2 linked regions of the Pseudovibrio sp. Tun.PSC04-5.I4 genome follow. The protein of the gene in region 1 interacts with the protein of each later gene in a pairwise test. Links are inferred from orthologs where the notes say so. Each region holds a gene or a part of one and is shown in the gene's direction. Other genes may lie near its edges.

Evidence for each region. The genes of interacting proteins can lie anywhere in the genome.
Region 2: the proteins of uvrA (region 1) and uvrB interact in binary tests that used the Escherichia coli proteins (3 or more experiments, as listed by UniProt). The link is inferred for Pseudovibrio sp. Tun.PSC04-5.I4 from one-to-one orthologs.

The regions. Positions count from the first base shown.
Region 1 is NZ_FNLB01000006.1:1,519,327-1,527,657, forward strand. Bases 1,982-5,500 are described here. They hold uvrA (excinuclease ABC subunit UvrA), read left to right. Parts: upstream 1,982-2,366; coding sequence 2,367-5,300; downstream 5,301-5,500. In the rest of the region: BLS62_RS12115 (VOC family protein), read left to right, coding at 358-798; BLS62_RS12125 (single-stranded DNA-binding protein), read right to left, coding at 1,384-1,962; BLS62_RS12135 (hypothetical protein), read right to left, coding at 5,921-6,463; methylenetetrahydrofolate--tRNA-(uracil(54)-C(5))-methyltransferase (FADH(2)-oxidizing) TrmFO, read left to right, coding at 6,742-8,139; BLS62_RS12145 (phytoene/squalene synthase family protein), read right to left, coding at 8,177-8,331. UniProt on the Escherichia coli protein: The UvrABC repair system catalyzes the recognition and processing of DNA lesions. UvrA is an ATPase and a DNA-binding protein. A damage recognition complex composed of 2 UvrA and 2 UvrB subunits scans DNA for abnormalities.
Region 2 is NZ_FNLB01000006.1:3,886,719-3,892,510, forward strand. What follows is about bases 2,407-5,792. They hold uvrB (excinuclease ABC subunit UvrB), read left to right. Parts: upstream 2,407-2,748; coding sequence 2,749-5,592; downstream 5,593-5,792. Other genes in these bases: BLS62_RS23380 (hypothetical protein), read right to left, coding at 2,407-2,512; BLS62_RS23390 (plastocyanin/azurin family copper-binding protein), read left to right, coding at 5,724-5,792. In the rest of the region: BLS62_RS23370 (OmpP1/FadL family transporter), read left to right, coding at 217-1,473; BLS62_RS30835 (hypothetical protein), read right to left, coding at 1,526-2,026; more of BLS62_RS23380, read right to left, coding at 2,027-2,406. UniProt on the Escherichia coli protein: The UvrABC repair system catalyzes the recognition and processing of DNA lesions. A damage recognition complex composed of 2 UvrA and 2 UvrB subunits scans DNA for abnormalities.

The DNA.
Region 1 (8,331 bases):
CACTTGATTCCACCAAAAGAATATCATCAGGAACCGGGCCAAGAAGGTGAAAAATTAACAAACAGCTAAATGATCCCCCATTGATTTAATTAGTGTTGTCCTATCAACACCATTTACCTACAGTTTGGAGGGGGTATAGCTAACACTACTGAAATTTTTATCTAGCAGATCGCTGAGTTGCTTTCGAAACCTCCATACGGCGAGCGATACACATTAATACGCAACACTCCCTTCAATTCCCCATTCAAGAAATACTGGACACCCTTTCCCTTTAATCCTTTTCACGCTAAATTCGCGCACTTACAACTTACACTGACTATAAAAATAAGGTCAGCCCCCTAACCGAGAAAGCTAGAAATGCGCTATTTGCACACCATGGTCCGCGTTAAAGATCTGGACCAATCCATGCACTTTTACTGCACCATCTTTGGCATGAAAGAAGCTCGCCGGCATAAAAGCGAAGCAGGACGCTTTACCCTTGTCTACCTCACGGCGTCAGAAGACCAAGAAGCTTTCCAGTCGACTCAGGCGCCTGCACTGGAGCTGACCTATAATTGGGACACTGAAGAGTATGATGGCGGACGTAATTTTGGCCACCTCGCCTATGAAGTAGACAACATCTATGAGACCTGCGCCAAACTGCAGGCTGCGGGCATCATCATCAACCGCCCTCCACGCGATGGGCGCATGGCTTTTGTTCTGTCTCCAGACGGTATTTCAATTGAACTACTCCAAAAGGATGGAAGTCTGAAACCAGCTGAACCGTGGCTTTCCATGGAAAACACCGGCAGCTGGTAGGCAACTATCCAAAATTTTGCGCCTCAGAATCCGACTGAGGCGCTGATATCACACAAGAAAACAGAGAATAACTCCATTTTCTTCATATTTGTGGATTGTTTGAATTATTAAAATTTAGGCGCTTGCCAAGTCTCCCTCAAATTCTTATAAGCCTCCTCACACAGCCAGCGCACAACACGAGGCGCTGCTGATGAGTGTGCGCCCATCGTCTAGCGGTTAGGACGCCGCCCTTTCACGGCGGAAACAGGGGTTCGATTCCCCTTGGGCGTACCATTTACTTTCCCAAAATTCTATATGCTTAGCTCCATTGGTACCAATTCGTATATCTTATGGTCAATGCACACATGTTTTCTGGATTACAGAAAGCCAAAAACATGGACATGAAGCATTCATTGCAAAAATTCTGCATTACCGAACCTCTCCCGCGTTGACAAGCATCTAGTGAAACAGTTCAAAATTCCTATTGGCTGTCCACTCCCACAACGCTCAGCCTTCAACGCACCATGCAAAAATGAAAAATGCTCAGAAACAGCTGCATCGCACTATTTCTGAGCATCGAATTTTAATTGCTATACAGAGCAGGCCTTAGAATGGAATCTCGTCATCCATTCCACCCCCAAAGCCGCCGCCAGATGGGGCAGATCCACCGCCGCCACCGCCAAAGCCACCACCCTGATTACTGGCGCCACCGCCAGTGGAACCTCCACCAGAAGAACCTCCACCAGAGTATCCACCACCCTGATCGCCGCCGCTACCACCACCAAAGCCGCCAGATTGACCACCAGCTTGACCGCTTTGACCGCCGCCTTCGCCGCGACCATCAAGCATTGTCAACGTAGAGTTGAAGCCTTGCAAAACAATCTCGGTTGAATATCGCTCCTGACCACCTTGGTCCTGCCATTTACGGGTCTGGATCTGACCTTCAATGTAAACTTTGGAGCCTTTGCGCAGGTATTGCTCAGCAACCTTTGCAAGTCCTTCGTTGAATACAACAACGCGGTGCCATTCAGTGCGCTCACGGCGCTCGCCGCTGTTACGATCGCGCCAGCTCTCAGAAGTCGCGATGCGCAGGTTTACGATCGCCTTGCCGTCCTGCGTGCGCCGAACTTCCGGATCTGCGCCCAGATTTCCAACCAAAATGACTTTATTGACGCTACCGGCCATTGAATTACTCCTAGATCAAAGCCTGCTCAGCTATTTTGAGCAGGTCGAGTTGGCAAGTAACCTATGCTCCGAGCCCCACAAATCAAACAGGCTTTCGCTTAGCAGTGACATTTGTCCACATTTCCCAGCAGATCTGCGAATATATGAGGCACCAGAAGGTTCCGCTCAAAACTCGTTCTATTTTTGTTCCCATACATTCGCATCTACTCCCACCAAGTTCAACACTGAAATTTCTGCAAAGACAATTTTCTGAGAGCATATTCAAAAAGGCTTGCTCCTTAAAATCGTTCCGTTTATGTTCCACCTAATTTATTGCGCATACCTCCTGTATTTTTGAGGATCGCGCCTTGACCTGTTTTGCTCTTTAGATGGCGAAATCAGCATTCGTGACAAAGGACAGCTCCATGGCGAAGTCGCCAACCCGTAATAACCAGAATAATCATGCGCGCGTTGATCACCTCAAACAGATTACCGTACGCGGCGCTCGCGAACATAACCTAAAGAATGTCGATCTGGATCTTCCACGCGATAGTCTGATTGTTATGACTGGCCTGTCCGGTTCGGGTAAGTCCTCCTTGGCCTTTGATACGATTTATGCCGAAGGGCAGCGCCGCTATGTTGAAAGCTTAAGCGCTTATGCCCGCCAGTTTTTGGAGATGATGCAAAAGCCGGACGTAGACCAAATCGACGGCCTATCTCCTGCAATCTCCATCGAGCAGAAAACCACTTCAAGAAACCCGCGCTCAACAGTCGGCACAGTCACCGAAATCTATGACTACATGCGCCTGCTCTTCGCCCGCGTCGGCATTCCGTATTCCCCTGCAACTGGATTACCCATTGAAAGCCAGACCGTCAGCCAGATGGTTGACCGCATTTTGACATTGGAAGAAGGCACGCGTCTTTTCCTCCTCGCGCCTATCGTTCGGGGCCGCAAAGGCGAGTACCGCAAAGAACTCGCAGAGCTGATGAAAAAAGGCTTCCAGCGCATCAAAATTGATGGTGAATACTACGAAATCGCCGAGGCCCCGGCGCTGGATAAGAAATTCAAACACGATATTGACGTCGTGGTTGACCGCCTTGTCGTGCGTGAAGATATGGCAGGACGATTGGCAGATTCCCTGGAAACAGCGCTGGAATTAGCCGAAGGACTCGCCACCGCAGAATTTGCGGATGAAAAAGATGAAAAAGGCAAACCAAAGCAGATGATCTTCTCGCAGAAGTTTGCCTGCCCGGTATCTGGTTTCACAATTCCAGAAATTGAGCCACGCCTATTCTCGTTCAACAATCCGTTCGGCGCTTGCCCAACGTGTGATGGCCTCGGAACGAAGCTCGCGTTTGAAGCCGAACTCGTTGTTCCAGATCAGACCCTATCACTTCGCGGTGGAGCAGTACTTCCGTGGGCAAAAACCGGAGCAACCTCTCCGTATTACGCTCAAACACTAGAAGCGCTAACGAAGCACTACAAGCAGTCCATGACGAAGGCTTGGCGTGACCTGCCTGACGACTTCCAAAACGCTGTTCTTTATGGAACCGGCGATACAAAAATCCAGTTTGTATATGACGACGGCACTCGCTCTTACAAAACAGACAAGTCGTTTGAGGGCGTCATTGGCAACATTGAGCGCCGCTGGAGAGAAACAGATTCTCAGATGGTGCGCGATGAACTCTCCCGCTACCAATCCGACCATGCATGCGACGCCTGTAAGGGGTACCGCTTGAAGCCAGAAGCACTCTCAGTCAAAATTGCTGACCGTCACATTGGCCAGATCACCGCCCTTTCAATCAAAACAGCCCATGAATGGTTCTCCAGCATTGAGGACAAGCTAAGCGATAAACAGACCCAAATCGCTTATCGTATCCTAAAGGAAATTCGAGAGCGCCTGAAATTCCTGAATGATGTCGGCTTAGAGTACTTGTCAATGGATCGCGCCTCCGGCACGTTGTCCGGTGGTGAAAGCCAGCGTATTCGCCTTGCATCTCAAATCGGTTCCGGTTTAACCGGCGTTCTTTACGTTTTGGATGAGCCATCCATTGGCCTTCACCAACGTGATAATGCCCGGCTTCTGGAAACACTCAAGCACCTGCGCGATCTGGGGAACACCGTTATCGTAGTCGAGCATGATGAGGATGCAGTCCTCACAGCTGATTATGTGGTGGATGTGGGTCCAGGTGCGGGTATCCATGGTGGTCAGGTCGTGGCGAAAGGCTCACCAGAAGAAATCATGGCCAATCCTGCTTCCCTTACCGGTCAGTACCTTTCCGGCAAAATGAGCATTCCTCAGCCCAAAGAGCCACGCAAGATCGACAAAAACCGACAGATCAAGGTTTTCGGCGCCCGCGGCAACAACCTGAAGGATGTGAACGCCAGCATCCCACTTGGCACATTCACGTGTGTGACCGGTGTATCTGGAGGCGGCAAATCAACCTTCTTGATCGACACCGTCTATAAAGCCACGGCCCGACGGCTAAACGGTGCCCGCGACAACCCTGCTCCGCACGATCGTATTGAAGGTCTGGAGCGCCTCGACAAAGTCATCGATATCGACCAATCCCCGATTGGCCGCACGCCGCGCTCAAACCCTGCAACCTACACCGGCGCCTTCACGCCCATTCGGGAATGGTTTGCTGGCATGCCGGAAGCAAAAACTCGCGGCTACGCACCAGGTCGCTTCTCGTTCAACGTCAAGGGCGGCCGTTGTGAAGCTTGTCAAGGCGATGGCGTCATCAAGATTGAAATGCACTTCCTACCGGATGTCTACGTGACATGTGATGTTTGTAACGGTAAGCGCTACAACCGCGAAACACTTGAAGTCCAGTTCAAGGGCAAATCAATTGCAGGTGTACTGGATATGACTGTTGAAGAAGCTGCCTCCTTCTTCTCAGCTGTTCCCTCCATTCGCGACAAAATGGAAACCCTCGCCCGGGTTGGCCTCGGCTACATCAAGGTTGGTCAGCAGGCCACCACCCTTTCTGGAGGTGAGGCACAGCGTGTAAAGCTGGCCAAAGAGCTGTCAAAGCGCTCAACAGGCCGTACTCTTTATATTCTGGATGAGCCAACAACAGGTCTCCACTTCCATGATGTCGCCAAACTACTGGAAGTTCTTCATGAGCTGGTGGACCAAGGCAACACGGTTCTTGTGATTGAGCACAACCTTGAAGTCATAAAAACAGCAGATTGGATTCTGGATCTGGGGCCGGAAGGCGGCGATGGCGGCGGAATGATTGTCGCGACCGGTCGCCCTCAAGATGTAGCGGAAGTACCGGAAAGCTATACCGGGCACTTTCTTAAAGAGCTGTTTGACCGGCGTGGATCAGGCAAACTCGACGCAGCTGAATAACAACATCCGGAGTGGCTGCGATTTCCTTAGCCACTCCTTTTTCTATATAATTCTCTTTTGCGCACAAATCCCAGCGCCAAAACACAGCACGCCTTTCGCAGTGCCATATTCGATTCATTGAAAATTGATTAAGTCCAGCCCATTAAATGCATAATAATTAGGCATTCTGCTTTTTAGGTATGCAGTTTTGTGCTTTAAATCACATTTTTATTGCATTGCACTATAGTATATACGGCAAATTCTGTCCCTATTAGCGAAAATGAGATACTTCACATCGAACTTGCTATGCATATTACGCATAGCGGACATGCGAAATGATGTGATGCACAATTAGAAACTCTTTTGTATAAACCACCTCAAGGCCGCTGAGGAACTCCTCCCAATCTTTTCAGTGGCCCAACATACAATCCTCAGGTGGCACCTCCTCCCAAGCCACTTGATGGGTCCGAAACAGAGATTTCCTCCCAGTTCTCTGTTTACTAGCTTCGCCCGTCGTTCCTCCCATCGACGGGCGTTAGCTGTTTTAAGGCCTCTTTTTCCAAATCAGCCCAACCACAGTACAAAATAAAAGCGCGTCACATCTGCAACGCGCTTCTTCATTTTTTGGCCCCCTAGCAAATTTATTGGATGTGTGGCTTCACCAAGTCTGCGCTCGTCATATGCATCCACTTGGACAGATGCAAAATATCCGGCGCCTTGCCATTGCTTAACCGCCAGCTATCAACAACCCACGGAACCTGTGTCGTTTCATCGACAACAACCGCGGAGGCATGTGGGTACTTACCATCAAGGAAATACCCCCGGGAGGCAGGCCGCGTTACACGGTGGTACTTCAACCACCCTTGCGCGCTTGCATAGGTGAGCAGGCTGGTCGTATTGGTGGCCTCGTCAATACAGTCCATTTGACCTCTGACATTACCATTACCCATATCAAGTCCGCCAATATCGTCGGAGGACCCAACCACAGGACCAACGCGTATCTCCTGCCACTGCACCGCTTGGGAAATCGCTTTACGTTCAGCCTCCGGGCTTTTAGCTCCGCGCTTCAGGAGTGTGCGCAATTCGCGTTTGTCTTGCGCGTTGAAGGAAACTGCCGTGCGATATTCACATCCAAATCCATGGCAGATATAGAGCGTATCAACTTTGTTTTCGAGAGCACCCATTTGGGCGTACCATGAGCTCGGCGGCCCGTTAATTTGGCTCATACAGGCAGAAAGCCCGAGAGCAGACACGACAACGATTAAACCTTGAGAAATCTTCTTCAATTTCTTTTTTGAAATATGCATATGTTTATGTGAATCACTTTGAACGACCATGGGAAATTGATGACCTAAATGATTGAATTGAGCAAGTTCTGAGGCTAAGCAATTTGCAAGCAATAAACACTTAGGCTTCTACAAGCGCAATGGCGCAACAGCAGCCCAGTCTGATTGGATGAGAAATGACTAAGCAACCCATACATGTGGTTGGTGGCGGCCTCGCAGGCTCAGAGGCAGCTTGGCAAATTGCAGAAAAAGGCCTCAAGGTCGTTTTGCATGAAATGCGCCCGACACGGAAAACCGATGCGCATCAAACCGATGGCCTTGCTGAGTTGGTCTGCTCCAACTCTTTCCGGTCTGATGACGCTGAAAACAATGCGGTTGGCCTGTTGCATGCCGAGCTGCGCGCTGCTGGTTCCCTCATCTTAAAATCCGCCGATGCCAACAAAGTCCCCGCTGGGGGAGCTTTGGCAGTGGATCGCGATGGGTTTTCGCAGACTGTACAAGCCGCTCTTGAGAACCACGAGAACATTGAGATCCGCCGCGAAGAAGTCACGCAGATCCCAGCAGAAGATCAAGGTCAGGTGATCCTTGCAACGGGGCCACTGACCTCGCCAGCGTTGTCTGAGGAAATTATGCGCGTTACGGGGGAAGATTCCTTAGCATTCTTTGATGCCATTGCGCCAATCCTCCACACCGAAAGCATCAATATGGATGTGGCGTGGTTCCAGTCTCGCTACGACAAGGTTGGCCCAGGCGGCAATGGGAAAGATTATATCAACTGCCCAATGGATAAAGAGCAATACGAAGCCTTTATCGATGCGCTGATTGGCGGTGAGAAAACCGTTTTCAAAGAATGGGAAGCAAACACCCCTTACTTTGATGGCTGCCTGCCGATTGAAGTGATGGCAGAACGGGGCCGGGAAACACTGCGGTATGGCCCAATGAAGCCAATGGGTCTGACAAACGCTCACCAGCCAGACATCAAAGCTTATGCAGTTGTGCAGCTGCGGCAGGATAATGCCCTTGGCACGCTGTACAACATGGTTGGCTTCCAGACCAAACTGAAATACGGGCCGCAAGCTGAGATCTTGCGCATGATTCCAGGTTTGGAAGAAGCGCAATTTGCCCGCCTTGGCGGATTACACCGCAACACCTTCCTCAATTCCCCGCGCTTGCTGGATGACCAGATGCGCTTGAAGGCCATGCCACATGTTCGCTTTGCAGGTCAGATCACAGGCTGTGAAGGATATGTGGAATCCACAGCAGTTGGCTGTCTGACTGGCTTATTTGCTACTCATCAGGCACTTGGTACCATCATCACCCCACCTCCCGTCACAACGGCATGTGGTGCAATTGTCAACCACATCACAGGTGGTCATATTGACCGGGAAAGCGGCTCAGGCCCGCGTTCCTTCCAGCCGATGAACATCAACTTCGGTCTGCTGCCACCACTGGATGAAATGCCCAAGCATCCGGAAGGCAAACGCTTGCGCGGTAAAGAAAAAACCCGCCTCAAAAAGCAGGTCATGGCCAAACGTGGTCTGGATGATTTTAAAGCTTGGGTCGCAACGACCTAATCAATAAAAAGGCCGGGAACACCGGCCTTTTTTATTCTCATACGAGCTTTGCAAGATGCCTTGACGTCCGCCACATGCACCACATTCTACGCATATGAGAAGCTCCCCCATGAACCACAAGAGGTTCAAAGTTATCTTTGTCCGCATCATTTAAAAACAGTCGTGCCTGAAACACCGGCAAAAAGGCTGGCA
Region 2 (5,792 bases), 2.4 Mb from region 1 along the record:
GCATACATTCATGAGTTTTCCGGCTTGCTTAGCAAACTGGGGGGGATGCACTGCAACGCTGATTATTCAGTGGTCGTTGGGTATGGATGTATTGCTTAAGCCGCGTCTGAGATGACGTTTACTTTCCGTGCTTTAGGCAAGTGTTCCCGCTTATAGAAGATGCAATTGATTGCGCGCTTTGACGCTCAATCTAGCGAACAATGAGGGGGAGGGGACATGCGAGTTCTCAAAGTATTAGCAAGAACGACCGTTCTTGGCTGTGCGGTATCACTTTTACCTGCGTCTGCATTTGCAGGCGGTTGGTCTACCGAAGGCATTGCAGATTACGATCTGTTGTTTGCAAAAGAGAAATTTGCGTTTGAGGGGCAGTCGACTTACGCGGATCGTAATGTTGATTTCAAGAATGCTAAGACCACGATTGGTGGCAATCCTGCCGATGCAGTGGCTAAAAATCCAGGAAAAAATGGTGCAGGTGATATCGCCCCCAATGTCTGGTTAAATTCCGGTTCTGCGAAGATTGGCCTTACAGACAATATTGATTTCTTTGCACGCATCAATCAGCCCTACGTTATTAGCGAGCAACCTGGTTTTGACTGGAATGGTAAGTTTGCGATTGGTGAAACCAACGCTGAGTCGCTCGGTATTGACGCGATGTTGAGCTATAAGCACGAGGTCTCATCGGGGAAGTTCCTTCGTGTGTTTGGTGGGGTTCGCTCCGTAACCGTTGATTACGAGCAGCTTTCTAATACTCTCATAGTTCCACCATCAACTGCGCCAAAATATGATTCTACAGATGTTTCTTTGGAAGTAAATACTGACCGTGAATATGGTTTCCGACTAGGCGCTGCCTTCGAAATGCCGGAAATTGCATTGCGTGCACTGGTTGCCTATGAGTCGGAGATTGACCTCAATCTCGATGGTGATTTTGGGATCTCATTGCCAGCACTTTTGGGTGGTCCAATATCTGCGGAAGCATCAGCCGAAGCGTCTTTACCGCAATCCATTGAGGCTAAAGTTCAAAGTGGCGTTGCGCCCGGCTGGTTGGTTTCGCTCGGTGTAAAATGGGTTGATTGGAGCGTACTTAATAAGCTGGCAGTAAACCTTACCAGTGCTGATGTGAGAGCCCCTTCTAGTGTTGTGCGTGATCTAGGCTACTCAGATGGTTGGACTGTTGAAGCTGGAGTTGGTCATCAGTTGACTGAAAAACTTAGCGTTGGCAGCACTTTGACATGGGATAAAGGTATTGGTGGGCCATATTCTGATTTTTACGCTCTTGGATTAGGTGGATCTTACGATGTAACTGAGAAGGTTAAGTTTTCTCTTGGTGGTCGTGCTATTTATAAGACTGCTGGAGAAGGTTCATACAATATTGCGAGAACCACTGGTACAGACGTCGCTGAAGTCAACACAGACTACGAATACGACTCCTCTTGGAACTTTGCTGTTTCTTCAAAGATCCGTGTCGCGTTTTAAACGATATTACCTATGAAATTTTGGGGTCGAAGGAGAGATCCTTCGGCCTTTTTTATTTTGGGAGAGTGGCTGTGAGGCGGCATTCGAACTGGTCGTTGTTGCTGAAAATTATTTCGACGGATGGTTGTCTGAACGCTCTGTTAAGCCTGAAAATAACGGCTTGAGCGCCTAAGTTAACGAGGCGTGCTGGCAAGGTGTTGCTGAAGAATTTGTAGTGGGCTTTGATGGGGTGTGCTGTCAGTTTGATGACTTCTCCTGCTATCGCGATTTCTGCATACGAGCCGCTTGAACTTGTGTTGATTTCATAATCAACAAGCACTGCTGTGTCCTTTAACTTAGCGAATATGGACTGGCAGTGCCCTGTCATATCGGAGGATGCCGGTCCTGAAGTTACTGCAGTTCCGTAGTGTGCAATGACTAGGAGGAGCTCTTCAGAAATCAGTTCGGCTTTAGATGACGTTCCTGCGAGTAACGCATAACTAAAGAGCACTACTGCTGAAAGTGAGGGTAATGGAGACCTGTTCCTTGCTTGATGTTTGCATGACATCTGCAATTATTGTCTCAGCCTGAAAGCTTCGGTGCTGAGGAAACATTTATCCGTTGGCTTATCGCCTGCTGCTATGATGTGAACCACCTCATCATTGAAGTCATCTTCCATCGTAAAGATAAGACGCATAAAGCCTTTCTTCTTCAGGACGTCGGGCATTTTGTCTGATGTGAAGGAATAGGTATCAGGGATGCCAAGCGGTGTGAGCTTCACTTCAGTGTCTTCTACCAAGGCGACGGCTTTGTTTTGTGTTGCGCTTATCTGGTATTCAACGAATATTTCCTTCCCCATTTTGATTTCATATTTATCTTCGCAGGCTTTTGTCACAGATGGGTCCAGCAAACCGTCTTCTTTTAAGCCTGCTACATAGTTGAGAGGCACCAACACTTCGCCGCTGACGTTTTGCGGGGGGGCAGCTTGGGTTGACGCGGCCAGGAACAGACTTGCAGCGAATGCGGAGGCTGCACTGAGGCCTAAATTCTTGTTCTTCATTTTGTTGGTCCTGCTCGGCTGTGATGAGAAGGAGCGTCGCGCTCGCTTTTCTGTGTTGAGGACTAGTCTGCGGCAACCTCTGGACACACTCAATTTAATGCGCGTGCGCTGGTTAAGGGAGAGCAACGTTGCTGTTTAAAAGCAATCTAACAATTTAAGAGGATGATTACTTGAAGGTGATGGAACGAAGTAAGAACATACTTTCTTTTCGAAATGACTCACGGCATAGTGTGCCCATGACAAAGCGCCCTACAAAATCCTCCAAGTCTTCTTCTCTTCCTGAGTCCGATGAAGCTGCTTCCGGTTTCGGAGAGGCTCCGCAATCTGCATTATCTGGCAGTCCGTTGTCTGGTTCGATCTCAGACTGGGCTGGGCAGATAGCTGAGGAAGACCTGTCTGAATTGAAGGCGGTTAAAGAAGCTGAGCAGCTTGTTGAAGCTAAGGCGCCGGCTAAGAAAAAGGCTGCGCCCGCAAAAAAGCCTGCTGCCAAGAAGCCAGCCGCAAAGGCGAAGAAGGCCCCGGCTAAGTCCGCGCGTGGAACCTCCATGGGGGCGACCAATGATCCGCGTGAGCGGGCGAAGGGTGGCTTGAACCCGGTTGCTGGGTTGGATATCTCGCTGGAAGAAGCGGAAAAGCTGCTTGCGACTCATGTGAAGGATACCAAGAAGAAGAGTAAGAAGGTCAAGGAAGACATTTTCACCGGAGCAACAGCGACTGTACAGGCGCTAGCCCGGTTGATTGAGCAGGGCCGGTCTGATGAGTCTGGTGAGGATGCATGGGTTCCGCACCGTCCTGAGCGCCCCTCAAAGTCTGAGGGTGGTATTCCTTTTGAGCTTCAATCCGAGTTTGAACCCAAAGGGGATCAGCCCACAGCGATTGCTGATTTGAAGTCAGGTCTTGGGGATGGTGATAAAACGCAGGTTCTGCTTGGGGTAACCGGGTCGGGTAAGACTTTTACCATGGCGCAGTTGATCGCGCAGACCCAGCGCCCGGCCTTGATCCTTGCCCCCAACAAGACGCTGGCCGCGCAGTTGTATGGTGAGTTTAAAAGCTTCTTCCCGAACAATGCCGTTGAATATTTTGTTTCCTACTATGACTACTATCAGCCGGAAGCCTATGTGGCCCGGACGGATACCTTCATTGAGAAGGAAAGCTCTATCAACGAGCAGATTGATCGGATGCGGCACTCGGCTACACGTTCTTTGCTGGAGCGCGATGATGTGATCATTGTTGCATCGGTCTCCTGTATCTACGGTATCGGCTCGGTTGAGACCTATACGGCGATGACCTTCCAGCTGGAGGTTGGCGAGAAGATTGAACAACGCCAGTTGCTGGCTGATCTGGTGGCGCTACAATACAAGCGCAACGATGTGGCCTTCCAGCGTGGTACGTTCCGAGTGCGGGGCGATACCATTGAAGTGTTCCCGGCGCACTATGAGGACCGGGCGTGGCGTATTTCTCTTTGGGGTGATGAGGTTGAGACCATCACAGAGTTTGATCCGCTGACGGGTAAAAAGTCCGGCGAGCTTCAGCTGGTGAAAATTTACGCGAATTCGCACTATGTGACGCCGAAGCCAACGCTGAACCAAGCCACCAAGTCGATCAAGGCAGAACTGAAACATCGCCTTCAGGAGCTGAATGATCGTGGCCGATTGCTGGAAGCGCAGCGGTTGGACCAGCGCTGTACGTTTGATCTGGAGATGATGGAAGCCACTGGCGCCTGTGCAGGTATTGAGAACTACTCCCGTTACCTGACAGGACGTGCGCCGGGTGAACCGCCGCCAACGCTGTTTGAATACCTGCCTGATAATGCCTTGGTCTTTGTTGATGAGAGCCATGTGACTGTGCCGCAAATTGGTGCCATGTACAAAGGCGATTTCCGCCGGAAAGCAACCTTGGCAGAGTATGGCTTCCGGTTGCCATCTTGTATGGACAACCGACCTTTGCGGTTTGAAGAGTGGGATGCGATGCGCCCGCAAACTGTTGCTGTTTCTGCGACCCCCGGTAACTGGGAGATTGTCGAGGCAGGCGGTGTGTTTGCTGAGCAGGTTATTCGCCCGACTGGTTTGACTGATCCTGATATCGAGATTCGCCCTGCGAAAACACAGGTTGACGATTTGCTGGGCGAGGTGCGCGAAAAGGCGGCTGAGGGTTATCGGACGTTGGTGACAACGTTGACCAAGCGGATGGCGGAGGATTTGACCGAGTATCTGCACGAGAACGGTGTGCGGGTGCGTTACATGCACTCCGATATTGATACGCTGGAACGGATCGAGATCCTACGCGATCTGCGCCTTGGTGCATTTGATGTGTTGATCGGGATTAACTTGCTGCGTGAGGGGTTGGATATTCCAGAATGTGCGCTGGTTGCCATTCTGGATGCGGATAAGGAAGGCTTCCTGCGCTCTGAAACCTCATTGGTTCAGACCATTGGTCGTGCGGCGCGTAACGTGGACGGCAAGGTTATCCTCTACGCGGACAGGATGACCGGCTCTATGGAACGGGCGATTGCGGAAACCGACCGCCGCCGGGCCAAGCAAGAAGAATACAATGTGGAGCACGGGATTACGCCGGAAAGCGTGAAGCGTTCCATAGGCGATATTTTGGAAAGCGTTTACGAGCAAGATCACGTTTCTGTCGATGCTGGCTTTGCTGAGGAAGGGGCTACGATCGGGCACAACCTCAAGGGGCATATTGAGGACCTTGAGAAACAGATGCGCGAAGCGGCGGCTGATCTTGAGTTTGAAAAAGCGGCTCGTTTGCGGGATGAGGTTAAGCGACTTCAGGTAACCGAGCTTGCGATCTCTGATGACCCTATGGCGCGGCAACGGACGGTGGAGCAGCAAGCCGGTGGGTTTAGCGGTTCCAAAAAATACGGCAAGGCAGGCAATTTGCCGAAAGAAAATGCCAAGAAAGAAGGCGCCAGCAAAAGCAAGGTTCACAAACCGGGCCTTGATGAAATGGGGCCGGGGACAGACATGCCAACTCCTGCAGGCGCTTCAACCGAGAAGAAGCCACGCAGAACTGCCAGCGGGCGAAGCTCAGGCGGGCGTCCGGGAACCCGGACTTACAGGAAGTAGAGCCTATAGAGCTGTTTGCCGTTAAATCGGGAATACGCTTTATTTTTGAGCTGGCTGCGTTAGATCAATGTGGCCAGCTTTTTTGCAGCGCATGTTGATAATAGTTCCGAATTGCAAGTGAGTTATCTCCCATGAAAACGACTTTATCAGCTCTTTTTGTAAGCGCGCTTCTATTGGGCGGCGCGCTGGCTGAGGATGCA